DNA from 2 places in the Clostridium kluyveri DSM 555 genome. Region 1 is predicted to be linked to the other one. Evidence: a T-box and tRNA genes for the amino acid it is inferred to sense, from the RefSeq annotation. Region 1 holds a T-box; the other holds one or more tRNA genes.

Region 1 (15,279 bases):
CTTTAATATAAAATCTTCCAAGGACATAGCTCCTATATCCCCTTCTTTTCTACTTCTTACAGATATATTTTTATCTTTCATTTCCTTATCCCCTAAAATAATCATGTAAGGAACCTTATGCATCTGTGCTTCTCTTATTTTATATCCTATTTTTTCATTTCTAATATCACATTCCACTCGTATATTATTTTCTTTCAACGTCTTAGCTACTTCTGCCACATAATCTGCCTGGGCATCGGTAATATTCATAACCTGAACCTGCACAGGAGCAATCCATGCAGGGAATGCTCCTGCATAATGTTCTATGAGAATACCTATAAATCTTTCTATAGATCCAAATACTACCCTGTGTATCATAACAGGCCTGTGCTTTTCCCCATCTGCCCCTATATAATTTAGATCAAATTTTTCAGGCATCTGAAAATCCAACTGCACAGTTCCACACTGCCAGGTTCTTCCTATGCAATCCTTTAAGTGAAAATCTATTTTAGGACCATAAAAAGCTCCATCTCCCTCATTAATCTTATAGTCAAGTCCTACCATTTTCAATGCATTTTTCAATCCCTCTGTTGCAGCTTCCCAATCTTCATCACTTCCCATAGAATCCTCAGGCCTTGTGGAAAGTTCAACAAAATACTCAAAACCAAATATTTTATAAAAATTATCTATAAGATCTATTACCTTTATTATTTCATCTGCAATATCATCCTTAGTAACAAATATATGAGCATCATCCTGAGTAAAACATCGTACTCTCATAAGACCATGTAGTGCACCGGATTTCTCATGTCTGTGAACTACACCCATTTCAGCATATCTTTTAGGAAGATCCCTATAGGATCTTATATCATTTTTGTACACAAGTATTGACCCTGGACAATTCATAGGTTTTATAGCATAATTTCCATCATCTATTTTAGTAAAATACATATTTTCCTTATAATGATCCCAGTGTCCTGATCTATGCCATAATTCCTCATTTAATATGATGGGAGTCATTATTTCGCTGTAATCTGCCTTGTAGTGCATTTCTCTCCAAAAATTTTGCAGGGTATTTCTAATTACCATTCCCTTTGGATGAAAGAACGGAAATCCTGGTCCTTCTTCATGTATACTGAATAAATCCAATTCTTTGCCTAATTTTCTATGATCCCTTTTTTTCGCCTCTTCCATTAATTTAAGATAATCCTGAAGATCACTTTTCTTTTCAAATACAGTACCATATATTCTTTGAAGCATTTTATTATTTTCATTTCCCCTCCAGTAAGCCCCTGCTATAGAAAGGAGCTTTACAGCTTTAGCTCTTCCTGTAGAAGGTACATGAGGACCTGCACAGAGATCTACAAAATCACCCTGTTTATAGAAAGATATTATTGAATCCTCTGGTAAATCTTTTATTAATTCCACTTTGTAGGGTTCATTCTTCTCTTCCATAAACTTTATAGCTTCTTCTCTTGGAAGTTCAAATCTTTCCAATTTTATATTTTCCTTAATTATTTCATTCATTTTACCTTCGATTTTTTCAAGCAATTCAGGAGTAAAGGAAAATTCAGCATCCACATCGTAATAAAATCCTGAATCTATGGCTGGTCCTATAGCAAGCTTAACTTCTGGATATAATCTCTTTATGGCTTGGGCAAGTATATGAGAAGCTGTATGTCTCAATATCTTCTTTCCTTCCTCATCCTCAAAGGTTAAGATTTCAACTTTACAATCTTTATTAATTTTATAATTGAGTTCTACAACTTTACCATCTACTACAGCTCCCAATGCCTTTTTGGATAAAGAAATACTTAGTTTTGCTGCAATATCAATTACTTTTAGTCCTTTTTCCACTTCTATTTCTTTACCATTTTTTAAACTTATTTTTATCACACTTATTCCTCCTTCAAACAGCCCTTTTGTATTTTAACTTTTGAATAAATTATTATATCAAGTGATTCTTAGGTTTAGGTGGAGTTTGCTTGTAAGGAATGCCTTTCTCCATCTGAACTTTATTAACAGTATTCTTAGTGTTTTTAGAACTTAGAATACGTTATCCTTTAGGGGAAGAACTTATCCAGGGGCGTAGCAGTGCTTATCCCCCACTTTAAAGAAGATGGGGGTGTTAGCTAATTGCAGCCTTCGGATAAATAAAATTGAGCAAATAAAAAAACTCTTCCCTAAAACAATGGGACGAGTTTTACCGTGGTTCCACCCAAATTAATAGCACCACACTTTATATAAAGTATATCTTAAATGCTACCATCTCTATATCCTTAACGCAGGCTAACGGAAATACTTACTAAATTTCAGTATACAACTCCAAGGTGGTCTTTAATAAATTTTACTTGAAGGATATTTCAGCTTACAATCCTTCTCTCTTAAAGCAAATAATCTATCTACTTTCCTCTTCATAGTCTTTATTTCTATTTTCAATCATTATATTATTCTAAAATTATTATGTCAATATAAAAATAGAAGTTTTTATATTCTATACCCTGTTTAAATTATTTTTTATAAGCCTGCAAGTTTTGCAATCATCACAAAATTTAACCCTATGTGTAAAAACATTTTTTATAGTATCTATTAATTCTTTGTTCTTACAATTATGGGCACAATGTATTACTATATTTTCAGGTGAATTCGTTATAAGTGCACTTATTAGAATATCATCTAAATCGGTATTGTCATTATATTTTAATTCCGTTAAGTCTTTAAAAAAACTATCTGTTATATCCTCTTCCTGCTCATTATTTATAATGTATTTTCCATCATTTGAGATAATTATATTCAAATAGTTCATTTTGCTTTCCTGAATTTCTACAAAATATTTTAAAAGCTTTATAAACTCATTATATTCTTTTTCGGCCATGTATTTTTCTACTACCCGATCAATAATTGTTTCTAAATCCTCTAGAAGTTCTTTCATTCTAAAGGTTATAAATCCCTCTATATTTATTTCCCTATTTTCATTTATACATCCGCATATTTTATCTATTATATCATTTTTTTTATTTATATAATAAATAGAATCTTCATCTTTGATTTCCATTTCTCCCCTCAATACTTTTAAACCCTCTTTTTTAATTCCTTCTAATTCTTCATATCTCAAAAAAAAGTATGCGTCAGATAAAAAGGCTGCCATATCCTTTTTACAAAATTCATCTATTATTATGTTATATATAATAGTGGCAGCATGTATATCAAATATATTGTTAAGTTTATTGTTAATTTCTCTATCACAAAATATTTTAAGGAAGTGAGTATTACACTCAATACTTTCATATATTCCAATAAGTATATCTTTGTGTTTAAAATATTCTTTTATCTCTCTTATTCCCTGCATTATACGATCTCTTTCTTTGTTATATACTATGGTTAACAACAGCATTTATTCACACTCCCTTCCAAAGTAGTATATGTCTAAACAAAATCTCTATTCAATTTTCTGCTGTCAAATATCGACAGTAATAATTTTTAAGATTAAATCATATTATATTAAGAGATTGCCTAACTTTCATAGATGAAATTCATCCAATTTTTTAATATAACTTCTGATTTTAGTAATATATTAAAAAATTATAATAAAGTATTGACAATATGTAGATGTGAATATATAATATTATTTGTCACGTAACAAAAGTTTTACGGGCGCATAGCTCAGCTGGGAGAGCATCTGCCTTACAAGCAGAGGGTCACAGGTTCGAGCCCTGTTGTGCCCACCATTACGGCCCAGTGGCTCAGCTGGTTAGAGTGCCGGCCTGTCACGCCGGAGGTCGAGGGTTCAAGTCCCTTCTGGGTCGCCATTTGGCCAGATAGCTCAGTCGGTAGAGCAGAGGACTGAAAATCCTCGTGTCCCTGGTTCGATTCCTGGTCTGGCCACCAGTTTTGCGGGAGTGGCTCAGTGGTAGAGCGTCACCTTGCCAAGGTGAACGTCGCGGGTTCAAATCCCGTCTTCCGCTCCAACAATATGGCGCTATAGCCAAGTGGTAAGGCAGAGGTCTGCAAAACCTTTATCCCCAGTTCAAATCTGGGTGGCGCCTCCAATTATATAACAATGGTTTAAAAAGCAGCCTATATAATAACTTCTTACAAGTTAGTCATATAGGCTGCTTTTATTTGGTTCTAAAACCTTTAATTTTCCTCATCATTTACTACTTCAATAATTGTGTTATTTCCAATTATATAATCACTTTTTATATTATGCACATGGCAATTTTCCTTTATTGTATTTTTTATATGTTTTTCTCCACTTCATGGTCTCATAATATCTCGTATTTTCATTTTTATCTTCCTTTCACTTGATAAGCACAATTTTTGCCTCATTATTGCATTATTGAAATAATATTTTCCTTAATTTTCTCCATTGATGTTACTCTATAAAAATTTTCTTGTTATAAATAAAGACTTCCTATGATTCTTATTTTATCATAGAAAACCTTAGGTTTTTTATTTAAGTAATCTCTTTACTCACACTAATTCTTCTTCCTCATCCTCAAACATACAAGGTAAAATTATAGTAAAAGTTGTCCCAACATTTAATTCACTTTTTATCTCAATCCTTCCTTTATGTTCACTGATTATTTGAAAACAAGAACTCAGCCCTAAGCCAGTTCCATTCTTTTTGGTAGTGAAAAACGGAGTTCCAAGCTTAGAAATAATTTCTTTGGGTATACCTGCTCCATTGTCAGTTATTCCTACATATATTTCATTAGTGAACTCATCGATATCAGTTTGAATCTTTAAAACTGGCTGTTCTACATTCTCCATTGCTTCAATTGCATTTTTACATATATTTAAAATTACTTGCCTAATTCTCACTTGGTCACACATTAAATACCGTTCATCATGATTAAATTTAAATTCAATATTTATTCCTTTTATCAATGATGAGGTCTGAAGCAAATTCTTAACTGAACTCAGCAAATCATATACTGACACTTCCTCAACAGCAATATTGGCTGGTTTTGCTAAAGTTAAAAAATCGCTCATAATTCTATTGATCTCATCAGTATCCATTTTGATTCTTTTAGCACATTCATTTATTTTCACATCATCTGAGTAAAGCTCAATTAACTGACAAGAACCATTTATTGTAGTTAAAAAATTTCTCGTATCATGAACTATACTGGCCCCCATTTGCCCCAACAATGCCAGTTTTTCTTGATTTATTAATCTCTCTTGATTATTCTTCAGTTCAGTAACATCCTGCATTACAGATATTATTCCAATCTTCTTATTTTCAACATTATATATAGGCGATACCTGTCCAGTTATCTTCCTTTTGATACCTTTTATTGAAACTAATGAGGCCTCATAGTATTCATTATACAAATTGCCCCCAAAAAATTTATTTACTATTTCTTCATTATCAAAATTTATCATTTTATTTATCTTAACAAGAGAACTCCCTATAATATCATCCTTATCTAAGTCTATTAGATTTTGAAATGATACATTACAAGCAGTTATAGTACCGTGATTATTTAGTATCATTGCTGGATATAACATAGAATTTAAAATAGTCTCCGTTTGCAAATTTAAATTTTCAATAGCTTGCTCACAGGCAGCTTCTTTTGATATAAACATAACACCATTTTCTATCTTGTGAATATTAACAAGGAGTTTAACTGAATTGCCCTCTAGTGTTTTATATGTTCTAACAATATTATCCATACTTATACCTTTTTCTATTAAACTAATCGGAAACTCATTCTCATCTTCTCTATCAATTTTTTCAATTTTATTTAAAAATTCAGTCATGGTTAACCCTGCTATATCAGCTGACTTACACTGAAGTAACTCTTCAAATTTCTTGTTTGCAAAAGTTATCCTTAGATCCTCATCATATGTATGGATTGCCAGTGGAATGGCATTTAGTATATCTCTTAATTGTTTGTTCATTTCATCCAGCTTTAAGTAGGGATAATCCATCTCTGTTTTTACTATACCTTTAAATAGACATATATAATATGTTACCTTTAAAACATGTCCATAAGCCATCACAAAGTCTGTGAACGTTTTATACGTGGTAAAGCAAATTTCAGCAGATATAAATAACAGAATTGTAATGGCAATGTATTTGTATGTAAATGTATCCTTATTACTCATTTTGCCTTTTAAATTCCATGCTGCAGCAATTAATATAAATATTATACAGTATTCAAATAATATTTTAATATTAGTTACCCCATTTGAAGTATATAGTATTGGAAAAAGATTTTTATGAAAAAATATGATATATGATATACCAATGGAATAAATAAGTGAACCAGATAGTCCTATCCATTTGTTTATTTTTATTTTAGATAAATTAGTGGTAATAATTAAAAGTAAAATTGCTTCGGTAATTCTGCTAACAATCCAAAACCTAAGTGATAAATCAAAGTAATTCTTTGGTAAAAATCCTAAAGCGTTAAAATAGAAAGTGTGCAAAACATCAAAAATTGCTATTGCTAGGAAACCCAATGCTATAATTTGATTTTTAACAGAATTGCTATAGTATCTACACCATACTACCAGAAATAAATTAGCCGCTATAATTATACACACTAGTTCCATAGATGAATGAAAAATCCCATTATATTGTTGCCACGTTGGAAACACAAGATGTGTAACTACATTAGAAAAAAGCAAAATAGTAATTGATTGGATTAAAACAACAGAAAACTGTTTCTCTTTTAGTTTTTCTAACATTATTCTAATCATCGTTATTTATCTCCCATCCTATAACATTGTCTTACATAATTATACCACCATATGAACATTGTGGGAATATGTATACAATTTAGGATAACAACTTGGAATATGTTACTTGTTTACTCCTATTTTTAACTATGTTATAATTTTAACATGATACTATACTACAAAATGGCTGAAAATAAATATTATCAACCTTTTTAGCAAGATATACAACTTATAGAACCTTTATCTCCAGTTCAAATCTGGATAAGATCTCCTTTAATGAGCAAGATTCTAAAATGATTTTTAGAATCTTGCTTATTATTTCGCTGCCATGTAAATTTAAGAATCACTTCACTCTTCAAAACAAATATTTGAGAATAAACAATCCGTAAAATATGCCATAAATTATAAATTACTAGTTTATTTTATGGAACTTAAAATATATAATATAAACTAGTAATAATCAGTAAATTAATTTAATTATATAGATTGGACGTGAGAAATTGAATACCCTTTTAAAAAATTCCATATCAGAAAATGTTAAAAATATAGAAATATCAGGCATTAGAAAATTTTATAATAAAGTTGCCCTTTACCCAGGGGCCATATCTTTAACTTTAGGCCAACCTGATTTTAATGTACCTGAAAAAATTAAGATTGCCATGATAAAAGCTATTGAACAAAATAAAACCACATACACACAAAATGCAGGAATATTGGAACTTAGAAGAGAAATATCCAATTATCTTGAAAATTTAAACATATTTTATGATCCAGAAGAAATATGCATCACTGTAGGTGGCAGTGAAGCACTTATGGATACCTTTACTGCTCTTATAAATCCCGGAGACAAGGTATTGATACCCACACCTGCCTATCCTGCTTATGAAAGCTGTGTAAGTATTTTAGGAGGTACTGTAATAAATCATAACTTAAAAGAAGACTTTTCCATAAATTTTGATGAACTAAAAAAAATACTAGAAAATGAAAAACCTAAAATGATAGTTTTATCTTATCCTTCTAATCCTACTGGTGCTGTACTGTCTGAAGAAGATAATAAAAAACTTTTTAATTTATTATGTAAACATGATATCATTGTTGTAAGTGATGAAATGTATGCCTGCCTGTGTTTTAAAGAAAATTATTATTCCATTGCTCAATATGAAAAGATACGAAATAAAGTTATATTAATAGGCGGGTTTTCTAAAATGTTTTCCATGACGGGACTTAGAGTAGGATATGTATGTGCCCACCCATCAATTATGGATGAGATAATGAAAGTACATCAATATAATGTGTCCTGTGCTCCTTCTGTGGCCCAATGGGGTGCCTATGAGGGACTTGTAAACTGTATGGAAGATGTAATCTACATGAAAGATCAATTCATAAAAAGAAGGGATTATGTTTATACCAAATTAAAATCCCTAGGTTTTGATACAAATTTACCTGAAGGGGCTTTCTACATATTCCCCTCTATAAAGACCTTTTCTATGCGCAGTGAAGAATTTTGTGAAAAACTTTTAAAGGAGGCCGGTGTTGCCATTGTTCCTGGCTCTGCTTTTGGCTCAGGTGGAGAAGGACATGTTAGAATATCCTATGCATACAGCATGAATAAACTCAAGTTATGTATGGAAAAGCTAGACAACTGGATAAACTCTTTTTAATGGTTAAGAGTTAAGAGCAGTGAGTTAAGAATTGCGGAAGAAAATCATCCACAACTCTTAACTATTAACTTTAAATCTTATTATTTACCACCAATTACATCGTCCATTGAATAGAAACCCTTTTCTCTATTAAACATAAACTCACATGCTTTCAGGGCCCCTACTGCAAAAACTTCCCTAGAAATAGCAGTATGCTTGATTTCTATGGTTTCTCCCTGTCCTGCAAATATAACATCATGTTCTCCTACTATGCTTCCTCCTCTTATAGCATGTATACCTATCTCATTATGGGTTCTCTTCTTAATACCCTCTCTTCCATTTACAAAATCTAATTTTTCCTCAATAGAATCTTTTATGGTATTTCCAAGAAGCAGTGCAGTTCCGCTTGGAGAATCCACTTTTTGATTATGGTGTTTTTCTATTATCTCTATATCAAAATTTTTATATAAAACTGCACTCATGTTTTTTAATATCTTATTTACCATATTTACACCTATGGACATATTAGCTGACCTGAACATAGGAATGTATTTGGAAGCTTCATTAATTTTTTCAAGCTGTTCTTCACTATATCCTGTAGTGCACAGTATAACTCCTATATTCTTTTCTTTAGCATATTTTAAAATGGAATCCAAAGCCTCAGGCCTTGAAAAGTCCAATATCACATCTCCTTCTATATTACACTTAGTTATATCTGAAAATACAGGAAATTTAGATTTCACACAGTTTTTATCCACTCCAGCTACTATAGCTAAGCTAGAATAGCTTTCAGCTAAATTAGTTACTACTTTTCCCATTTTGCCATTGCATCCACTTAATATAATTCTAATCATTTATAAACTCCCCTTAAAAATTATTTGATACACTTTAAATTTAATAATTTCATAACTTCAACGTGAAAGAAATCAATCTTTCACGTTAAAATTTAAAAAATAATCTTCCGTTTTTATAATAATCTAAATAAATAAAATTTTATTTTATTTTAAAAGACCATAATTTTTAAGTTCTGTTTTTAAAACTTCTAAATTTGCCTGTGACATATCACAGAGTGGAAGTCTGAGTTTTCCTGCATTCATTCCTAAAATATTCATGGCAGTTTTTACAGGTATAGGATTTGTTTCTATAAACATGGCTTTATTCAATGCAAAAGAATCCAATTGTATTTTCAATGCTTCCTCTGTCTTGCCTTCTAAAAATAATTTGCACATATTATGCATATCCTTTGGAATAATATTTGCAAGTACCGATATAACACCTATTCCTCCTACCGAAAGTATAGGAATTACTTGATCGTCATTTCCAGAATATATATCAATCCTATCCCTGCATAAGGCTTTCATCTGGGCAATCTGACTTATATCTCCGCTGGCCTCTTTAATAGCAGCAATATTTTCTATCTCACATAATTCTTTAAGGGTCTTAGGCTGTACATTCATGCCTGTTCTTCCCGGAACATTGTATACTACTATAGGAACCTTTACTCCAGAAGCCACTGCTTTAAAATGTTCTATCAATCCTTTTTGAGTAGTTTTGTTATAGTATGGAGTAATTACCAACAGTCCATCTACTCCTACACTTTCTGCCCATTTACTCATATCTACAGATGATTGAGTGCAATTATTACCTGTTCCTGCAATAACTGGTATTCGGTTTTTCACTACGTCTACAGTGAGTTTTATAGCATCTTTCCTCTCCTGTTCTGTCATTGTGGAAGCTTCTCCAGTAGTCCCACAAATTATTATAGCATCTGTCCCTGATTCAATATGCCACTCTAATAATTCTTCAAGTTTTTTTAAGTCCACACCCTTATCATTAAATGGAGTAACTATGGCAACTCCTGAACCCTTGAATAAACTCATAAAAACACCTCATTTTTTTATTTTAAAATATTTATAAAAATATTTATTTCTTATATTATTTAATTAAACATTCTGCTATTTGAACCGCATTAGTAGCAGCGCCTTTTCTTATATTATCTGCTACAACCCATAAATTTAATCCAGAATCCAAACTAAAGTCTCTTCTTATTCTTCCTACGTACACTTCATTATTACCCGCTGCATCTATAGGCATTGGGTACTCACCATTTTGCACGTCATCCTTTAATACAATTCCTTTACATTCTTTATATAAGTTGAATATATCTTCTAATTCAAAATCTTTTTTAAGTTCTATATTTATACTCTCACTGTGTCCGTACACTACTGGAACTCTAACTGTAGTAGCAGTGATCTTTAGAGTATCATCATGTAATATTTTTTTAGTTTCATTTATCATTTTCATTTCTTCTTTTGTATAACCATTTTCTAAAAAAGTATCTATGTGCGGAATTACATTACCTGCTATAGGAAAAGGAAACTTTTTAGGTGGATTCCCTTTGTATCCTTCTATTAAATCATTATATCCTCCTACTCCGGCACCAGATACAGCCTGATATGTAGAGTATATAATCCTTTTTATACCATATTTATCATAAAGGGGTTTAATTGGCACTAAAGCTTGTATTGTAGAACAATTAGGATTTGCGATTATTCCCTTATTCCATTTTATATCTTCTGGATTTACTTCTGGAACAACTAAAGGTATATCCTTATCCATTCTCCATGCACTACTATTATCTACAACCACTGCTCCATACTTTGAGAACACGGGAGCAAATTCAAGACTTGTACTTCCACCTGCGGAAAAAAGAGCAATATCTATTTTTTTGTTTTTAATATTATCTTCTTTCAATTCCTCTACCACATAATCTTTACCGCTAAACTTCAATACTTTCCCATCAGATTTAGCTGATGCATATAAATATAAATTTTTTACAGGGAAATTTCGCTCTTCCAGCACTTCAAGAAACTTTCTTCCCACCATTCCAGTACATCCAACTACCGCTAAATTGCAACTCATGTTAATTCCTCCTAAAAACTTTATATGATGTTATTACCATTAAAATAAATTTTAAATATTTATATCTTATATAACATTTTACACTAAACTCTTGAAATATGTTAATAAAAATAAATATTATTTAGAATAAAAAATAACACATATTCAATATAATTTCTATAATATATGTCATATAATATTCATATGTGTTTATCTATTGAAAGAAAATAATCTAAAATCTTTCATAAAGCTCTCTAGCTCTTATGTATAAATCTCACTTTTGAGGTAAAAATAATTTATAGTAAAAGTGGGGGAGGATATAAAAATGGCAAAAACACCGCTTAAAAAAATTATAAAAGCTAAACTAAAATCACATAAAGAACTTAGTGAAATAGAAAAATTAAGGGAACAATTAAAATACGAAATAGCAGAAGAATTGGGATTAAAAGAAAAAATCGATACCTATGGATGGAGTGGTTTAACTTCGGAAGAAACAGGAAGAATTGGCGGTATAATGACAAAGAAGAAAAAAGAACTTAATATCCCAAAGAATGAAGTTCTGCTAAATGGCAAAGATAACTTTAAAGATTTATAGTAAAAAATATTACCTTGTATTAAAATATATACTATAATAATATTCATATGTGAAAATTAATTCATTAAAATTTTTATATAAAACACCTTAAAGAAAGGAGTAAAACCTCATCTTACAGGTTTACCATAAGACATAGATGAAATGTTACGAAAAATTTGCCCATATATATGATGATCTAATAAATACTGATATAGATTATAATGTATGGTATGAGAAAATTATAAATTTATGTAAAGAATTAAATATACCCCGAAGAGATTACCTTGATTTAGCCTGTGGAACAGGTAATTTGACAGAAAAATTAGCCCCGCATTTTCAAACTGCCTGGGGCGTAGATTTATCCTACGAAATGCTTACAGAGGCAGATAAAAAACTAAGAAGCAAAGGATTAAAAGTAAATTTGATACGCCAGGATATAAGTGGACTTAACCTAAATAAAAAATTTGCTCTTATAACCTGTTGCCTTGACTCTACAAATTATATACTAGATGAATTAAATCTTAAAAATTACTTTAAAAGTGTATTCAATCATCTAGATTCCAATGGAATGTTCATATTTGATGTAAATTCCCATTATAAAATTACCAATATATTAGGAAATAACACCTATACTTATGATAGTGAAGAGATAACTTATATATGGGAAAATTTTTTAGAAAATGAAATTGTGGACATGTATCTTACTTTTTTTATAAAGGATAAAGAACTATATAGACGATTTGACGAGCACCATAGAGAAAGGGCCTATACCTGTGATTATATCGAAAAAATTCTCACAGATTGTAATTTACATATTATAACTAAACTGGATAATTACCAGGATAAACCCCCTGCCCCTACTTCTTTAAGAATAGTCTATGCAGTAAAAAAGAACATATAGCTGTACTTTTAATCATAAGGAGGTGAAAAGTGGCAATCTCTCCTTCTCACAGAAGAAGGGGCATATTTGCCACGAATTGATGAGATATAAAATACAAGATAAGCTGATACGAGCTACAGCTAAGGACGATAATATTAGAATAATAGCAGCTTCAACTACAAACTTAGTAAATGAAGCTGTTAGAATTCACAACTGTGCTCCTACCGCAGCTGCTGCTTTTGGAAGAATGCTTACCGCAGGCAGTATCATGGGTGCAATGCTAAAGTCTCCCCGAGATAGTTTAACCGTAAAAATATCAGGAAATGGCATAGCTGGAGGCATACTTGTAACTTCCTATGCTGATGCCCATGTAAAAGGATATATTAGAAATCCTTCTGCAGATTTACCTTCAAATGATAAGGGTAAACTGGATGTAGGAGGAATTATAGGTATAGATGGAAATCTCACTGTAATACGAGACATGGGACTGAAAGAACCTTATTCCAGTCAAGTTCCCATACAAACTGGAGAAATAGGAGATGACCTGGCCTACTACTTTACGGTTTCAGAACAAACTCCTTCTGCAGTAGCTCTTGGAGTCTTAGTGGATACAGATTTAACTATCAAGGGTTCAGGAGGTTTTATAATTCAGATGATGCCAGGTGCTGATAATCTATTATCGGATTTGGTGACTTATAGATTACAGGAACTGCCTTCCATATCCCATATGATAGGAGACGGACTAACTATAATTGAAATATTAAACACTGTATTTAAAGATATGGATTTAAGAATATTAGATACACTAAATCCCATCTATAAATGTGATTGTTCCAGAGAGAGGGTGGAAAAAGCACTTATAAGTATAGGTATACAGGATTTAGAAGAAATTTATAAAGATAAAAAGTCTGAAGAATTAAAGTGCAACTTTTGTAATAAATCCTATAAATTTACCAATCAGGAGATAGGAAGCCTCCTTAAAAGTTTGAAAAAAATCTAATCCACTACATTTTTATGGATTAAAAAATATTTATATGTTATAATTTGCTTAAAAAACTGAAAATGCATTAATTCCTATGAAAATTTGATAGATTAAAAATGAAAGGATGATTAATTCATGGAAACAAAATACGATCTTACAGATCCTTACCAGATAGCTAAATACATAAAAGAAGCAAAAAAGTCTACTCCCCTTAAGGTTTACCTCCAAGGCAGCATATCAAGTTGTAATCTAAAAAACATAGAATGTTATGGCAGTAATAATTTTTATGTTCTTTTTGGAGAAAGTGCAGACATATGTAAATTTCTAGATGAAAATAAAAATAAGATTGAACAATTTAGAATAGAACAGGATAGAAGAAATTCTGCTATTCCTCTTATAGATTTAATAAACATAGATGCCAGAATAGAACCTGGTGCTATAATACGGGATAAAGTAAAAATAGGTAAAAATGCCGTTATTATGATGGGAGCGGTAATAAACATAGGTGCAGAAATAGGGGAAGGTACCATGATAGATATGAATGCCGTTGTAGGTGCCAGAGGAAAATTGGGCAAAAATGTTCATCTAGGTGCAGGTGCTGTGGTGGCAGGAGTTCTTGAACCACCTAGCAAGTCACCTTGTGAAATAGGTGATGATGTACTTATAGGCGCTAATTCCGTTATTCTAGAGGGAGTTAAGGTTGGAAAAGGCTCCGTGATTGCCGCAGGCTCAATAGTAATAGAAGATGTACCAGAAGGAGTTGTAGCCGGAGGTACTCCTGCAAGAATACTAAAATCTGTGGATGATATGACAAAGGATAAGACTAAAATTTTAGCGGACTTAAGAAAATAAATATTTAAACAGGGATGAAGTTTTCATCCCTTGAACCATCTTTCAAGTAAATTTTAACATATGCGTTTATCTTCTATATTTTCACTTAAACATTCTTCCCCTTCCCCGTTTTTTTCATAATTTTCTTCATCTTCATGAGAAAAACTCGTTCTTTCTTCCACAGTTTCATGATCTTTATCCTTGTTTACTTTTTCCATCTTGGATATAGAAACTTCATAGGCTATTTTTCTTATAGTTTCTGTATCGGATATCTTTTTCTGATATTCCCTACTCTGCAATCTTCCCCATATTCTTATATTATCACTAACCTTTAAAGATTTACAAAACCTAGAATTTCTTCCCCATGCAATAGTAGGTATGTAATCAGATTTATTATAGGCTCTATTTACAGCTAATAACATATCTGAAATTTCCCTACCAAAAGGAGTTGTCCTATAAACCGGCTCTTTGCATATAAATCCATCAAGAAAAATTTGATTTGGGTTTTTACTTCTTTCAACGCATAACTCTATATTTCTGGCGAATACAGTTAATATTAATCTATTTCCCCCATCTACAAATTTATTGTAGGATCTCAATTGTCCCTCTACTATAATTTCTGTGCCTATCTTTATATCCATTCCTCCTATAAGCCTTTCTGAAATAGTGATAAATAATATATCCTTACTTTCACTTAGCCTTGGAACTTCAATATTAAAAGTATAGAAACCTTCTCCATACATTTCATGACTAAATTGCAGCTCCGAAATCACCTTGCCTTCAAGATAAATCTTATTATTTA
Region 2 (15,279 bases), 890 kb from region 1:
AAAAACAGATCTTATCTTTACTTTTTTAATTCCTGAAGCTTCTATCCTATCTGCTAATTTTGAATCCATATAACTATTTTTTGGTACTATTATTTGGTGATTATTAGGATCTATAATATCTTCTGCAGAATATCTTCCTGTGAGCCTTTCTGACAAACTTTCTATTACTTCATTGCCTTCTTTTATTTCTGAAACATCATATCCTTCATAAGTGCCACAATCCTCTTCTCTAACTATAACATCCTGGCTTACATCAACAAGTCTTCTAGTCAGATATCCTGAATCTGCAGTTTTTAAAGCAGTATCTGCATTTCCTTTTCTTGCTCCATGAGTTGATATAAAATATTCTAATACATCTAATCCTTCCCTAAAAGATGCCCTTATTGGAAGTTCTATTATTTTTCCTGATGGATTAGCCATAAGTCCTCTCATCCCTGCTAGCTGTTTAATTTGACTTTTAGAACCTCTAGCTCCTGAATCTGCCATCATAAATATAGGGTTAAATTTATCCAAATTATTCATAAGCTCATCTGCTACATCTTCTGTAGTTTTAGTCCATCTTTCTATAACTCTCTGATATCTTTCATCTTCTGATATAAAACCTCTTCTATACATTTTTTCTATTTTATCAACTGCTGCATCTGATTCACTTAAAAGCCTTTTCTTAGCTTCAGGTACTTCCATATCCGAAGTAGAAACTGTTATTCCACTTATAGTTGAATAGTGATATCCTCGTGCTTTTATTTTATCCAGCATTATAGATGTTTTTGTAGCTCCATGTTTCATATAACATTTATTTATTATTTTACCTAAATTTTTCTTAGCTACAAGAAAATCAATCTCTAGTTTAAATTCATTCCCAGGTTTACTTCTATCTATGAATCCCAGATCCTGTGGTACACATTCATTAAATATTATTTTTCCTGCTGTAGCATCAATTATGCCACTTATATATTTTCCATCTATAATTTTTGTCATTTTCACTTTTATTTTAGCATTTATATCAATTTGTTTTAATTGGTATGCCATTATTACTTCATCTGGAAAAGAAAAGTATCTTCCCTCTCCTTTGGCTCCTTCTCTTTCTACAGTTAGGTAATATGACCCCAATACCATATCCTGCGTTGGTACAACTACTGGTTTACCATCTGAAGGTTTCAATATATTATGGGCAGCAAGCATTAAAAATCTAGCCTCTGATTGAGCTTCTACTGAAAGCGGAACATGAACTGCCATCTGGTCTCCATCAAAATCAGCATTATATGCTGTACAAGATAGTGGATGAAGTTTTATAGCCCTGCCTTCTACAAGTACAGGTTGAAATGCCTGTATCCCTAATCTGTGAAGTGTAGGAGCACGATTTAAAAGCACCGGATGATCAGATATTACTTCCTCTAATACATCCCAAACTTGAGCTTGAACCCGTTCTACCATTCTTTTTGCACTTTTAATATTATGAGCTAATCCTCTTTCAACCAACTTTTTCATCACAAAAGGTTTAAAAAGCTCAAGTGCCATTTCTTTAGGTAATCCACATTGATACATTTTAAGCTCAGGACCAACTACTATAACAGAACGTCCTGAGTAGTCAACACGTTTTCCAAGTAGATTTTGTCTAAACCTTCCCTGCTTACCCTTTAACATATCTGATAAGGATTTTAATGGTCTATTTCCAGGTCCAGTTACTGGCCTTCCCCTTCTTCCATTATCTATAAGAGCATCCACTGCTTCCTGAAGCATTCTTTTTTCATTTCTTACTATTATGTCTGGTGCTCCTAAATCCAATAATTTTTTAAGTCTATTATTTCTATTTATAACTCTTCTATAAAGATCATTTAAATCTGAAGTGGCAAATCTTCCTCCGTCTAATTGAACCATAGGTCTTAAATCTGGTGGTATAACAGGAATTACATCTATAACCATCCATTCAGGCCTATTTCCAGATTTTCTAAAAGATTCAACAACTTCTAACCTTCTTATTATTCTTATTTTCTTTTGTCCTGTGCTATTTTTTAAATCTTCCTTTAATACCAAAGATAATTGTTCAAGATCTATTTCCTCTAAAAGCTTTTTAACAGATTCTGCTCCCATGCTAGCTACAAAGTTTTGTTCTCCGTATTTATCTACGGCTTCCCTATACTCTTTTTCAGTTAGCAATTGCTTTTTTAATAGTTGAGTTTCTTTTGGATCTAAAACAACATAAGACGCAAAATATAACACCTTTTCTAAAGCCCTTGGAGACATATCTAAAATAAGTCCCATACGGGATGGTATGCCCTTAAAATACCATATATGAGATACCGGAGCCGCCAGCTCAATATGGCCCATTCTCTCACGTCTTACTTTTGCCTTAGTTACTTCTACTCCACACCTATCACAAACTATACCTTTATATCTAATCCTTTTATACTTGCCACAGTGACATTCCCAATCCTTTTGAGGTCCAAAGATCCTTTCACAAAATAAACCATCTCTCTCTGGCTTTAGAGTCCTATAATTTATTGTTTCGGGTTTCTTTACCTCACCTCTCGACCATTCTCTTATTTTTTCTGTTGAAGCTAAGCCTATTTGAAGTGCATCAAAGTTATTTAATTCAAACAAGGGTACATCCTCCCTTCCTAATGTTCATCATTAAAATCTTCTATTTTTAGATCATCTTTCAAATCATCCAAAGTCAAATCATCATAATCCAGATTTAATTCATCTTCCTCATCATTTTCTTCTGGTTCTTCATAATCGTTATCTTGAGATGATAAAACAAAGTCCTCATTTCCTTCTATATTTACATCTAAATTTTCTATTTCTTCATCTACAGACTCTTTTAATTTAATTTCCTGATTATCATCGTTTAATACCTTCACATCCAAGCACAAAGCTTGAAGCTCTTTTATAAGTACTTTAAAAGATTCTGGAACACCTGGTTCAGGTATATTCTCACCTTTTACAATTGCTTCATAAGTTTTCACTCTTCCAACTACATCATCTGATTTAACCGTCAGTATTTCTTGGAGGGTATGAGCAGCCCCATAGGCTTCTAATGCCCAAACTTCCATTTCACCAAATCTTTGACCTCCAAATTGAGCTTTACCACCTAGTGGTTGTTGAGTTACTAAAGAGTAAGGTCCCGTAGATCGGGCATGAATTTTGTCATCAACTAAATGAGCTAGTTTTAAAATATACATATATCCTACTGTTACAGGTCTATTAAAAGGTTCTCCCGTTCTCCCATCATATAGGATGGTTTTTCCATCTTCCCTATATCCTGCTTTCTTCAAACATTCTATAATATCTTCTTCTGTGGCTCCATCAAATACAGGAGTTGCTATATGCCACCCCAATTCACTAGCAGCCCATCCCAAATGAACTTCAAGTACTTGCCCTATATTCATACGGGAAGGTACTCCAAGCGGATTTAAACATATTTCAAGAGGTCTCCCATCTGGTAAAAAAGGCATATCTTCCTCTGGCAATACTCTTGATATAACACCTTTGTTACCATGCCTTCCTGCCATTTTATCTCCTACTGATATTTTTCTTTTTTGAGCTATATAACATCTAACTAGTTTATTAACTCCTGGTGAAAGCTCATCTCCATTTTTTCTTGTAAATACTTTTACATCTACAATTATACCTGCTTCTCCATGAGGTACTCTAAGTGAAGTATCTCTAACTTCTCTAGCCTTCTCTCCAAATATAGCTCTTAAAAGCCTCTCTTCTGCTGTAAGCTCGGTTTCTCCCTTAGGTGTCACTTTACCCACTAGTATATCCCCTGCTCTAACCTCAGCTCCTATTTTTATAATTCCTCTATCATCTATATCTTTTAATGCATCTTCTCCTACATTAGGTATATCCCTTGTAATTTCTTCTGGACCTAACTTTGTATCTCTAGCTTCTGATTCATATTCCTCTATGTGAATTGATGTAAATACATCTTTTTTTACAAGTTCCTCTGATATAAGCATAGCATCTTCATAGTTATATCCTTCCCAAGTTGTAAAACCCATTCTGATATTTTTTCCAAGTGCTATTTCTCCCAAATCAGTAGAAGGTCCATCAGCAAGAACTGTTCCTTGTTGAACTATTTCCCCTTTTTCAACTATAGGCCTCTGATTTATACATGTACCTTGGTTAGATCTTTGAAATTTAAGAAGCCTGTAAATATCAGTTCCCCCATCTGAATCCCTTCTAACTCTTATTTCATTAGCACACACATAAGATACTACCCCTGCATTTCTAGCTTTAGGAAGCACCCCTGAGTCTACCGCTGCTTTATATTCAATCCCTGTTCCTACTACAGGAGCCTGAGGTTTCAAAAGTGGAACTGCTTGCCTTTGCATATTTGATCCCATAAGAGCACGGCTAGCATCATCATTTTCAAGGAATGGTATCATAGCAGTGGCAACAGAAACCAATTGTCTTGGAGATAAATCCATATAATCAACATCTTCAGCAGGTACTACAATAACATCTTCTTTATCTCTAACTGTAATTTTACTATCTACAAACTTACCATTTTCGTCAATAGGTTCATTTGCCCTTCCTATTAAATACTCATCTTCTTCATCTGCAGTCATATACACAATTTCATTTGTAACTATTTTCTCTTTTTTATTTACTTTTCTGTATGGTGTTTCTATAAAACCATATTCGTTGACTTTAGCATAAGTAGCCAAAGAATTAATAAGTCCTATGTTAGGTCCTTCTGGTGTTTCTATAGGACACATTCTTCCATAATGAGAATGATGAACATCCCTAACTTCAAAGCCAGCTCTTTCCCTAGAAAGTCCACCAGGTCCCAGAGCTGATAATCTTCTCTTATGTGTAAGTTCTGATAAGGGATTAGTTTGATCCATAAATTGAGAAAGCTGAGAACTTCCAAAAAATTCCTTTATAGATGCAGCTACTGGCCTTATATTTATTAAAGCTTGAGGTGTTATTACCTCTTGATCTTGTATAGTCATCCTCTCTTTAACTACTCTTTCCATTCTTGAAAGACCTATCCTAAATTGATTTTGTAGTAATTCGCCTACAGATCTAAGCCTTCTATTTCCAAGATGATCTATATCATCCGTATGCCCCACTCCATAAGCCAATCCTAATTCATAACTGACAGTAGCATATATATCATCTCTAATTATATGTTTTGGAATCAAATTATGAATATTTTTCTTTATTTGCTCCCTAATACTTTCTTCGCTACTGTAATTATCTAAAATTTGTTTTAGGGCAGGATAGTATACACTTTCCTTTATGTTTAAATCATCTATATTAAAATCAATAAAATTATTTATATTTACAAAATTATTACCTATAACCCTCAATGTGGTATCTTCAATTTCAATATCTACCGAATTTATTCCACACTGCTGAATCTGAACTGCCTTCTCTCTATCTATCTTCTCACCCTTTTGAACAAGTATTTCCCCTGTTTCTGGGTTCACTACATCTCCAGTGGATATTTGATTCACAATTCTAAGATGAAGCGATAGTTTCTTGTTAAATTTATATCTTCCTACTCTTGAAAGATCATATCTTTTTGGATCAAAAAATAAAGATTCAATAAGTGACCGTGCACTATCTACTGTAGGCGGTTCTCCTGGTCTTAATCTTTTGTATATTTCAAGTAAGGCTTCTTCGTGGGTTTTAGTATTGTCCTTCTCAATTGTAGCCTTTAATCTTTCATCCTCTCCAAAAAAATTAGTAATTTCTGTATCTGTTCCATGGCCCATGGCTCTAACAAGAATAGTTATAGGTAATTTTCTTGTTTTATCTATTCTGACATATATTATATTATTAGAGTCAGTTTCATATTCTAGCCAGGCGCCCCTGTTAGGTATTACAGTTGAAGAAAAAAGATTTTTACCAGTTTTATCAACCGACACATCATAATATACACCTGGTGATCTAACAAGTTGGCTAACTATAACCCTTTCAGCCCCATTAATTATGAACGTCCCTTGCTCTGTCATAAGAGGAAAATCTCCCATAAAAACTTCTTGTTCTTTAACTTCACCAGTTTCCTTATTAAGTAATCTCACCTTTACCTTTAAAGGTGCTGCATAAGTAGAATCTCTTTCTTTACATTCTTCCACAGAATACTTAATATTATCCATATCCAACTTATACCCTACAAACTCTAAATTAAGATTTGCCGTATAATCTTGAATAGGATTAATGTCCTCAAATACTTCTTGAAGTCCTTCTTTTAAAAACCAGTTATAGGAATCTAATTGAACTTCAATCAAATTAGGCATATGGCCTATTTCCTTAAGCCTAGAAAAACTCATTCGCGTTCTTTTACCAACTCGGACAGGATGTACCATTGATTTTTCACCCCTCGTATAAACTAAAAATAACCAAAAACACCAACATTTATTTAATATGTATGTTTATGGATTTATTAACTGCCATCAAAATATTATACCCTATTTATTATAATTAATTCAAATTATGTTAAATTTTAAAGCATTGGAACTTAAATTCATAACTAATCAATGCGATTTATTATTTTATCACAGTATAAAAGTATTGTCAATGACAAAATTCCAAAATTTATTAAAACTATTAAAGAGGTACTTTGTATTAAAGCACCTCTTTTATAACATATTATTAATTTTTACTTCAATTCTATTTCAGCGCCAATTTCTTCAAATTTAGCCTTTATAGCCTCAGCATCTTCTTTACTTACAGCTTCCTTTAACGGTTTAGGTGCTCCATCAACTAAAGCCTTAGCTTCTTTTAATCCTAATCCTGTTACTTCTCTAACTGCTTTTATAACTTTTATTTTTTCTGAACCTGATGCCTTAAGAACTACGTCAAATTCTGTTTTTTCTTCTGCTGCATCTCCGCCGCCAGCTGCTGCACCACCAGCTACTGCTACTGGAGCCGCAGCGCTTACGCCAAATTCTTCCTCACATGCTTTTACCAATTCATTTAACTCTAAAACACTCATTCCTTTTATAGCTTGAATGATTTCTTCTTTACTCATATTATAGACACCTCCAAAATTTTTCTAAAATTAAGCTTCTTCTGATTTTTTCTTTTCTTCAATTGCACTCAATAAGTATACGAAATTTGACAATGGAGCCTTGAAACTTCCAAGTAATTTTCCAATAAGAACTTCTTTTGACGGTATAGTAGCAAGTTGTTTAACCTTATCTACATCAAATATTTCTCCCTGTACAACTCCACCCTTTAATTCTAGTGCTTTATATTTTTTTGAGAAGTCATTAAGAATTCTTGCTGGTGTAGTAGGTTCATCATATCCAAAGGCTATTGACACTGGACCCACAAAAATATCTTCTAGTTTATCAAAGCCTAATTCTTTTGCAGCTCTTATAGATAATGTATTTTTATAAACTTTATATTCTACACCTGATTCTCTTAACTCTTTTCTAAGATTAGTATCTTCTTCCACAGTTAATCCTTGGTATTTAGCAAATATTATACTCTCTGCTTTCTCCATTTTATCTTTAATTTCTTCAACTTTAGCTTGCTTTAACGCTTTATTTTGGCTCACTTTATAACCACCTCCTAACGGTCTAGAATATATTGCTTTAAGCATATATAAAAATCAAAAGCCTCCCTATAGACACAGAGAGACCACCTTTACTTTATATTGGAATCCTGGATAGGTTGGTTTTACCGTTACGCATTTTGCACCTATTGTCTAAGGAAAATATACTTATTCAACTTTTAACATTATATATAAACTGACTATTTATGTCAATATTATTCCAAAACCTTAACTGAATTTATTTTTATGCCAGGTCCCATAGTACTTGAAACTGCCACAGACTTTAAATATTGTCCCTTAGCAGCTGATGGTTTGGCTTTTATTATAGCTTCCATTAGCACACGAAAATTATCTAAAAGCTTTTGTACTTCAAAAGATTTTTTTCCTATAGGTACATGAACAATAGATGTTTTATCTACTCTATATTCAACCTTACCAGCTTTAATTTCTTGAATAGCTTTTGCCACATCAAAAGTAACCGTACCTGATTTTGGATTTGGCATTAATCCTTTAGGTCCCAATATTCTACCTAATCTTCCTACCACTCCCATCATGTCTGGAGTTGCCACTACTACATCAAAATCAAACCAATTTTCCTTCTGAATCTTTTCAACATATTCTTCTGCTCCTACATAGTCAGCTCCAGCATCCTCTGCTTCCTTAATTCTATCTCCTTTAGCTAATACCAAAACCCTAACTTTTTTACCAGTTCCATGAGGAAGAACTACGGCTCCTCTCACCTGTTGATCTGCATGTCTTGGATCTACTCCAAGCTTTATCGATAACTCTATAGTTTCATCAAAATTAGCTTTTGCTGTTTTTAATGCAAGCTCCATTGCTTCTAAAGGTGTATAGAGTGTTTTTCTGTCAATAAGCTTAGTACTCTCTTTGTATTTTTTTCCCAATTTCAATTCCTCCCTTGTGGTAATAACGGCATTACACCTTCCACTACACTTCAATTAATTATCCTTCTATAGTTATTCCCATACTTCTTGCAGTTCCTGCTATCATTTTCATAGCAGTTTCAACAGATGAAGCATTTAAATCTACCATTTTAGTTTCAGCAATTTGTTTAACTTGTTCTTCAGTAACTTTAGCAACCTTAGTTTTATTCGGTACACCAGAACCACTTTCTATTCCTGCTGCTTTTTTAAGTAACACTGCTGCAGGTGGAGTTTTCAATACAAAACTAAATGATCTATCTTGATATACAGTAATTACTACTGGAATTATTAATCCTTCTTGTTTGACAGTTTTAGCATTAAATTCCTTACAGAAGCCCATAATATTTACTCCATGTTGCCCAAGGGCCGGACCTACTGGTGGAGCTGGAGTCGCTTTTCCTGCTGGAAGCTGAAGTTTTATCATTCCCACTACTTTTTTAGCCATAAATATATACACCTCCTATAATGTGGTTATATAAGAAATCTATTTTATACCACTTATTTTTTAAAATTTAAATTTTATACATTATTCTATTTTTTCTATTTGATTAAAATCAAGCTCAACAGGAGTTTCCCTGCCAAACATATTAACTAAAGCTTTAACTTTTCTTTTTTCAATATTTATCTCTTGAATGACAGCTAAGAAGTTCTCTAGTGGTCCAGACCTTACCTTTACATTTTCTCCTACTAATATATCTACATTTACAAGTTTTTCATTAATGCCCATATCTTTTACTTCTTCATCAGTAAGAGGTACAGGTTTAGATCCAGGTCCAACAAACCCTGTAACTCCCCTAGTATTTCTAACTACATACCAAGAATCATCAGTCATTATCATGTGCACTAAAACATATCCTGGAAATATTTTTTTTAACGTTATTTTCTTTTTTCCATCTTTAATTTCAACTTGTTCTTCCATAGGCACCTGAACATCATCTATACAATCATATAGTTCTCTGTTTTCTATAGTTTTTTCAAGATTCATTTTAACTTTATTTTCATAACCAGAATATGTATGAACTACATACCACTTAGCTTTATCTGCCATAACTTTAGGGACAGAATAGTATCTTATCCCTTACCTCCTTATTCTTTCTTATTTTAAAATAGTTTTAACTAAAGAGTTCAACCCAAAATCTATCACCGCAACAATCACTACATAAATACAACAAAATGCAATAACAGCTATTGTTGCTTTCTTTACATCTTCTTTAGAGGCCCAAGTTATCCTTTTAAATTCCACCACTAATCCTTTAAAAAAATTAAAGAATCCCCCTTCAGGCGTAACTTGCCTATCAACTTTTTTGGCGTTATCACGTGCAGACATTTCGTTCACATCCTCAAAATTTTTAACCTGTGCATCTTAAATATTATTTAGTCTGTTTATGAACTGTATGCTTATTACAAAATGGACAATATTTTTTTATTTCTAATCTATTGGGATTATTCTTTTTATTCTTCATTGTGTTATAGTTTCTCTGTTTACATTCTGTACATGCTAATATCACTTTTACTCTCATTTCTTTAACACCTCCCAGGTAAAGTGTAAATATAAGTTCATATATACTCTATGTTCAACTAAAAATTCACCTTTAACTTAATACATTACTTAAACAATTTATCACAACTTAGTTTTTATGTCAATGCTATTGAAAATTATCAGGTGATTCTTGGGTTCAGGTGAAGTTTACTATAAAGAATACTAATCTACACTTTCAAAAGGACTAGGTCTAGAACCCAGTCCTTAACACACTTATTCAGACACTGTAGTAACAACACCTGAACCAACTGTTCTGCCGCCTTCTCTTATTGCAAATCTCAATCCTTCATGCATTGCAACAGGTGTTATAAGTTCTACATTCATATCTATATGATCTCCTGGCATTACCATTTCTACTCCCTCTGGTAATGATATTGACCCTGTTACATCTGTTGTTCTGAAATAAAACTGTGGTCTATATCCATTGAAAAATGGTGTGTGTCTTCCGCCTTCTTCTTTCTTTAATACATACACCTGACCTACAAATTTCTTATGCGGCTTTACTGAACCAGGCTTTGATAATACCTGTCCTCTCTCTATTTCTTCTCTCTGTATTCCTCTTAATAATGCTCCTATATTATCTCCTGCCATAGCCTGATCTAGAAGCTTTCTAAACATTTCTACTCCAGTACATACTGTCTTCTTCTTCTCTTCCTTTAATCCTACTATCTCTACTTCGTCTCCTATCTTAAGCACTCCACTTTCTACTCTTCCTGTAGCTACTGTTCCTCTTCCTGTTATTGTGAATACATCTTCTATTGGCATTAAGAATGGTTTATCTACTGGTCTCTCTGGAGTTGGTATATAAGTATCTACTGCTTCCATTAATTCATATATACATTTAGTTGCTTCTGCATCCTCTGGGTTCTCAATTACCTTCAATGCACTTCCTACTATTATTGGAACATCGTCTCCTGGGAATCCATATTCACTTAATAATTCCCTTACTTCCATTTCTACTAATTCTATTAATTCAGGATCATCTACCTGGTCTGATTTATTTAAAAATACTACTATATACTGTACCCCTACCCTACTTGCCAGTAGTATATGCTCTCTTGTCTGCGGCATTGGACCATCTGCTGCGCTTACTACAAGTATTGCTCCGTCCATTTGTGCTGCCCCTGTTATCATGTTCTTTACATAGTCTGCATGCCCTGGACAATCTACATGTGCATAGTGTCTAACTTCTGTCTCATATTCTACATGTGCTGTATTTATTGTTATTCCTCTTTCTTTTTCCTCCGGTGCCTTATCTATTTCATCATACTTTGTTGCTGATGCTTTACCTTCTTTTGCTAATACCATTGTTATTGCTGCTGTCAATGTTGTCTTGCCGTGGTCTACGTGTCCTATTGTTCCTATGTTTACATGTGGTTTTGTTCTCTCAAACTTTTCTTTTGACATTACTTCTTCCTCCTTGTTTGTTACACATTTTATTTAAGTAAACTCATCCTGGTGTGTTGTAAGAACTTCATAAAATTACCATATAAATTGGAGCCCATGACCAGGATTGAACTGGTGACCTCCACCTTACCAAGGTGACGCTCTGCCTACTGAGCTACATGGGCAATTTTAATTGGAGCGGAAGACGGGACTCGAACCCGCGACAGCCAGCTTGGGAAGCTGGTGTTCTACCACTGAACTACTCCCGCCTAAAACCTTTGTCTTTAATACCAATAAACGCTACATACCGATTATCAATTTTAATACAAGTATATTTTTTTGTCAATATGTATTTTCTATTTATTCAGGACAAACACATGAAATTTATTACCCTTTGATTCTAGACTATTTTAAAATTTAATAAATATATACAAAGATTATAAATATATTAAAAAATCAGCACTTATTCTTTAACATGCATTTATCCTGCCTATTTATTAATTAAGCATTTTTCTAACTTTCTTTTAACCCTTTGCAAAGCATTATCTATGGATTTAGCATGTCTATCCAAATCACAAGCAATCTCCTGATAAGATTTACCATCTAAATAAGACATAAGAACTTCCATTTCCAAACTAGACAGCACCTCACCTATCTCGTTATGTATATGCTTTAACTCTTCTCTACTAATTATTAATTCTTCTGGATCTGCAACTTTAGCTTCCGATAAAACATCCAATAAGGTTCTATCAGATTCTTCATCATATATAGGTTTGTTTAAAGAAACATACGTATTCAATGGAATATGCTTTTGTCTGGTAGCAGTTTTTATGGCTGTTATTATTTGACGTGTCACACAGAGTTCAGCAAAAGCTTTAAAGGACGATAATTTATCTGTTTTAAAATCCCTTATTGCTTTATAAAGCCCTATCATACCTTCTTGATAAATATCTTCTTTGTCTGCTCCAATTAAGAAATAGGATTTTGCTTTGGATTTAACAAAATTTTCATATTTATTTATCATGTATTCTTGAGCTCTTACATCTCCTTCTTTTGCTTGAATAACTACTTCCTCATCCAATTTTTCTTCAAAGGAGGAAATTTTCTTACCATTATAACCCATATCCACCAAGATATCCCCTCCAAAACAAATATAAAGAACATAAGTTAATTATACATTAAAATTAAATTTATAGTCAATAGATTTTAACGACTTTTGCGAATTTTTTCAAGTTTTTCCAGCATATCCTTTGCTATTCTATCCTCCAAAGTATGTTTTTGTTTAGAATATTTTTTCTCAATTTTGCTTTTTATTTTTGATTCTATCTGCTTAACTTCATGATAAAATTCAATAGAAGACATTCTCACAGCTCCTCTTTGAAATGTTATTTGTTGTTCTAAAGAATCAGAAGTTACCACAAATACTTCACTTCTCCGTCCTATTCTATTGACCGTTTTCTCTATAAAAGAATCTGCTGTTTCATTTTCTTTGGTAAATATCACCTCAACATTTTCGCTGACTTTTTCCCTTTTTTCCAAGCTTCCTACCACCATATGGGCATCAAATACTATAAAAATACTATATCCTTTATAAGCTGCATAATTACTTACAGTTTCTATAAGTTGCTGTCTTGCAGCTTCAAAACTATAATTTTTTATATCATTTAATTCAGGCCAACTATTTATTACATTATATCCATCTACAAAAATAATTCTCAATTTCTATCACTTTTTATTTTTTGCTTTAGTATTTCGTACATTAACATACCTGCTGCTACAGAAGCATTCAAGGAGGATATATTACCCATCATAGGTATCTTCACTAACTTATCACATTTTTGCTTGGTCAGCTTTGATATTCCTTTTCCTTCACTTCCTATGATTAAAGCTATGGAACTGTTAAAATCAACATCAAAGCAATAGTTTTCCCCCGTCATGTCGGCCCCATATATCCATATATTCTCTTTTTTTAGTTTTTCTATTATAGTATTTAAATTTGTAACTTTACATATTTTCATATATTCCACTGCTCCAGCAGAAGACTTATATACCGTAGGAGTTATACCAACATTTCTCCTTTTAGGTATTATAATTCCATGAACTCCAGATACCTCTGCAGTTCTTATTATAGCTCCAAAATTATGAGGATCTTGTATCTCATCTAATATAATTATAAAAGGAGATTCTCCTCTTTCTGAGGCATAATCCAGTATATCTTCCAATTCACAGTATTTATAAGGGATCACTTTTGCAATTACCCCTTGATGTACTCCTGTTTGAGAAATTCTATCTAGCTTTCTTTTATCCACTTTTTTTACAACTATATGTTTTTCCTTAGCAATTGCAAATATGGTATTTATGGAGCCTGACATATTTCCATCTAATACAAAAATTTGCTCTATAGTTACATTGTTGGAATTTAAAGCTTCCATAACTGAATTTCTTCCTTCAATTAAATCTTCCCTAAATTGGGGCTCACTTTTCAAATTTTCTATTTTGTTTTTATGCCTTAAAACATTATACTTATTTTTCATATCTCTACCTTTTAATTTAATCATTTTTTATCCTAAAATTCACCCTTATCATTCAAAGTGATTATAAATTCGAATAGGTAATTTAATCTATCCACTTCACCAGTTAAATATAAAAAACCTATCAAAGTTTCAAATCCCGTTGCAAATCTATATTCTTGTATATCTGCATTTTTAGGAACTGTTCCAGATTTAGCATTTCTTCCTCTTTTAAAAAAATAAAGCTCCTCCTCTGATAATTGCTTTTCCAATCTCTTTATAATTTCACTTTGAGAATGAGCCTTTACAAACTTTATGGCTTTAACATGGAGATTATGAACAGATATACTTTGAAACTTATTTATTAAATAAGTTCTAACAAGTACATCATATACAGCATCTCCTACAAATGCAAGTGTAAGGGGATTCAATTGCCTAATATCTACCTTATCAAATTTTATTTTCAATAAATTACTTTCCATTTAATTTCTCCTGATTTAAGTTACATAAATAAATTATACCCTTTTCCACCTTACTCCATCTGAAGTGTCTTCTAAAATTATTCCTTTATCTTTTAAATCATCTCTTATTTTATCTGCTAATGCCCAATTCTTATCCTTTCTAGCTTTTTGTCTTTTTTCTATTAAAAGTTCAACTTCTGTTTCTATACTTCCCCTTTTAGACTTCTGAAGTATTCCAAGAGGAGAACCTAATTCTCTTATTAGAGCAAGTGAATATTTAATTATTTCCATAGATGAATTTTCATCTATATTAGTATTTATATCTCTTATTAAATCAAAAATCACTGATATAGCATCTGCAGTATTAAAGTCATCATCCATCTTCTCTATATATCGTTGTTTGTAACTATTTAAATGTTCTTTATATTTTATTTCACTATCCAATATTCCATCATTCTTAACTTTACTTGAAAGTTCTTCTAAATTTATAATTGAATTACAAATTCTATCTAATGCTGATTTAGTAGAATCTAAAAGTTCAATACTAAAATTTATAGGAGTCCTATAATGACCGGATAACATAAATAACCTTATAACGTCTGGTTCATATTTATCCAAGATTTCTCGTGTAGTAAAGAAATTATTTAAGGATTTAGACATTTTCTGATTATTTATATTTACAAATGCAGAATGCATCCAATACTTAGCAAACACTTTGCCTGTTCTACCCTCACTTTGAGCTATCTCATTTTCATGATGTGGAAATTTCAAATCAGAACCTCCTGCATGTATGTCTATAGTTTCACCTAATATATTATACGCCATACAAGAACACTCTATGTGCCACCCAGGCCTTCCCATTCCCCAAGGACTTTCCCATGAAGGTTCCCCTTTCTTTTCACTCTTCCAAACTGCAAAATCC

Evidence for each region. A T-box is a leader RNA that pairs with one kind of tRNA and senses whether it is charged. The one in region 1 lies ahead of thrS (threonine--tRNA ligase), so its partner is inferred to be a tRNA-Thr.
Region 2: it encodes a tRNA-Thr, which carries the amino acid that the T-box ahead of thrS (threonine--tRNA ligase) is inferred to sense. The anticodon was not compared.

What each region holds. Positions count from the first base shown of each region.
Region 1 covers NC_009706.1:3,268,049-3,283,327, forward strand. The annotation lists gene thrS (threonine--tRNA ligase) at 1-1,875, opposite strand, end outside; T-box leader at 2,169-2,406, opposite strand; gene ytxC (putative sporulation protein YtxC) at 2,474-3,373, opposite strand; tRNA gene CKL_RS15570 (tRNA-Val) at 3,632-3,707, shown strand; tRNA gene CKL_RS15575 (tRNA-Asp) at 3,712-3,788, shown strand; tRNA gene CKL_RS15580 (tRNA-Phe) at 3,792-3,867, shown strand; tRNA gene CKL_RS15585 (tRNA-Gly) at 3,873-3,947, shown strand; tRNA gene CKL_RS15590 (tRNA-Cys) at 3,955-4,028, shown strand; gene CKL_RS15595 (MASE3 domain-containing protein) at 4,453-6,690, opposite strand; gene CKL_RS15600 (pyridoxal phosphate-dependent aminotransferase) at 7,170-8,330, shown strand; gene dapB (4-hydroxy-tetrahydrodipicolinate reductase) at 8,411-9,163, opposite strand; gene dapA (4-hydroxy-tetrahydrodipicolinate synthase) at 9,308-10,189, opposite strand; gene CKL_RS15615 (aspartate-semialdehyde dehydrogenase) at 10,245-11,231, opposite strand; gene CKL_RS15620 (alpha/beta-type small acid-soluble spore protein) at 11,536-11,805, shown strand; gene CKL_RS15625 (class I SAM-dependent DNA methyltransferase) at 11,942-12,685, shown strand; gene hslO (Hsp33 family molecular chaperone HslO) at 12,777-13,664, shown strand; gene dapD (2,3,4,5-tetrahydropyridine-2,6-dicarboxylate N-acetyltransferase) at 13,782-14,498, shown strand; gene CKL_RS15640 (single-stranded DNA-binding protein) at 14,552-15,279, opposite strand, start outside.
Region 2 covers NC_009706.1:191,905-207,183, reverse strand. The annotation lists gene rpoC (DNA-directed RNA polymerase subunit beta') at 1-2,601, opposite strand, end outside; gene rpoB (DNA-directed RNA polymerase subunit beta) at 2,619-6,323, opposite strand; gene rplL (50S ribosomal protein L7/L12) at 6,617-6,988, opposite strand; gene rplJ (50S ribosomal protein L10) at 7,019-7,564, opposite strand; ribosomal protein L10 leader region at 7,565-7,693, opposite strand; gene rplA (50S ribosomal protein L1) at 7,732-8,421, opposite strand; gene rplK (50S ribosomal protein L11) at 8,480-8,905, opposite strand; gene nusG (transcription termination/antitermination protein NusG) at 8,987-9,508, opposite strand; gene secE (preprotein translocase subunit SecE) at 9,557-9,787, opposite strand; gene rpmG (50S ribosomal protein L33) at 9,831-9,980, opposite strand; gene tuf (elongation factor Tu) at 10,214-11,407, opposite strand; tRNA gene CKL_RS01015 (tRNA-Thr) at 11,496-11,571, opposite strand; tRNA gene CKL_RS01010 (tRNA-Gly) at 11,581-11,655, opposite strand; gene sigH (RNA polymerase sporulation sigma factor SigH) at 11,877-12,509, opposite strand; gene CKL_RS01000 (NYN domain-containing protein) at 12,593-13,105, opposite strand; gene rlmB (23S rRNA (guanosine(2251)-2'-O)-methyltransferase RlmB) at 13,102-13,920, opposite strand; gene CKL_RS00990 (Mini-ribonuclease 3) at 13,953-14,378, opposite strand; gene cysS (cysteine--tRNA ligase) at 14,412-15,279, opposite strand, start outside.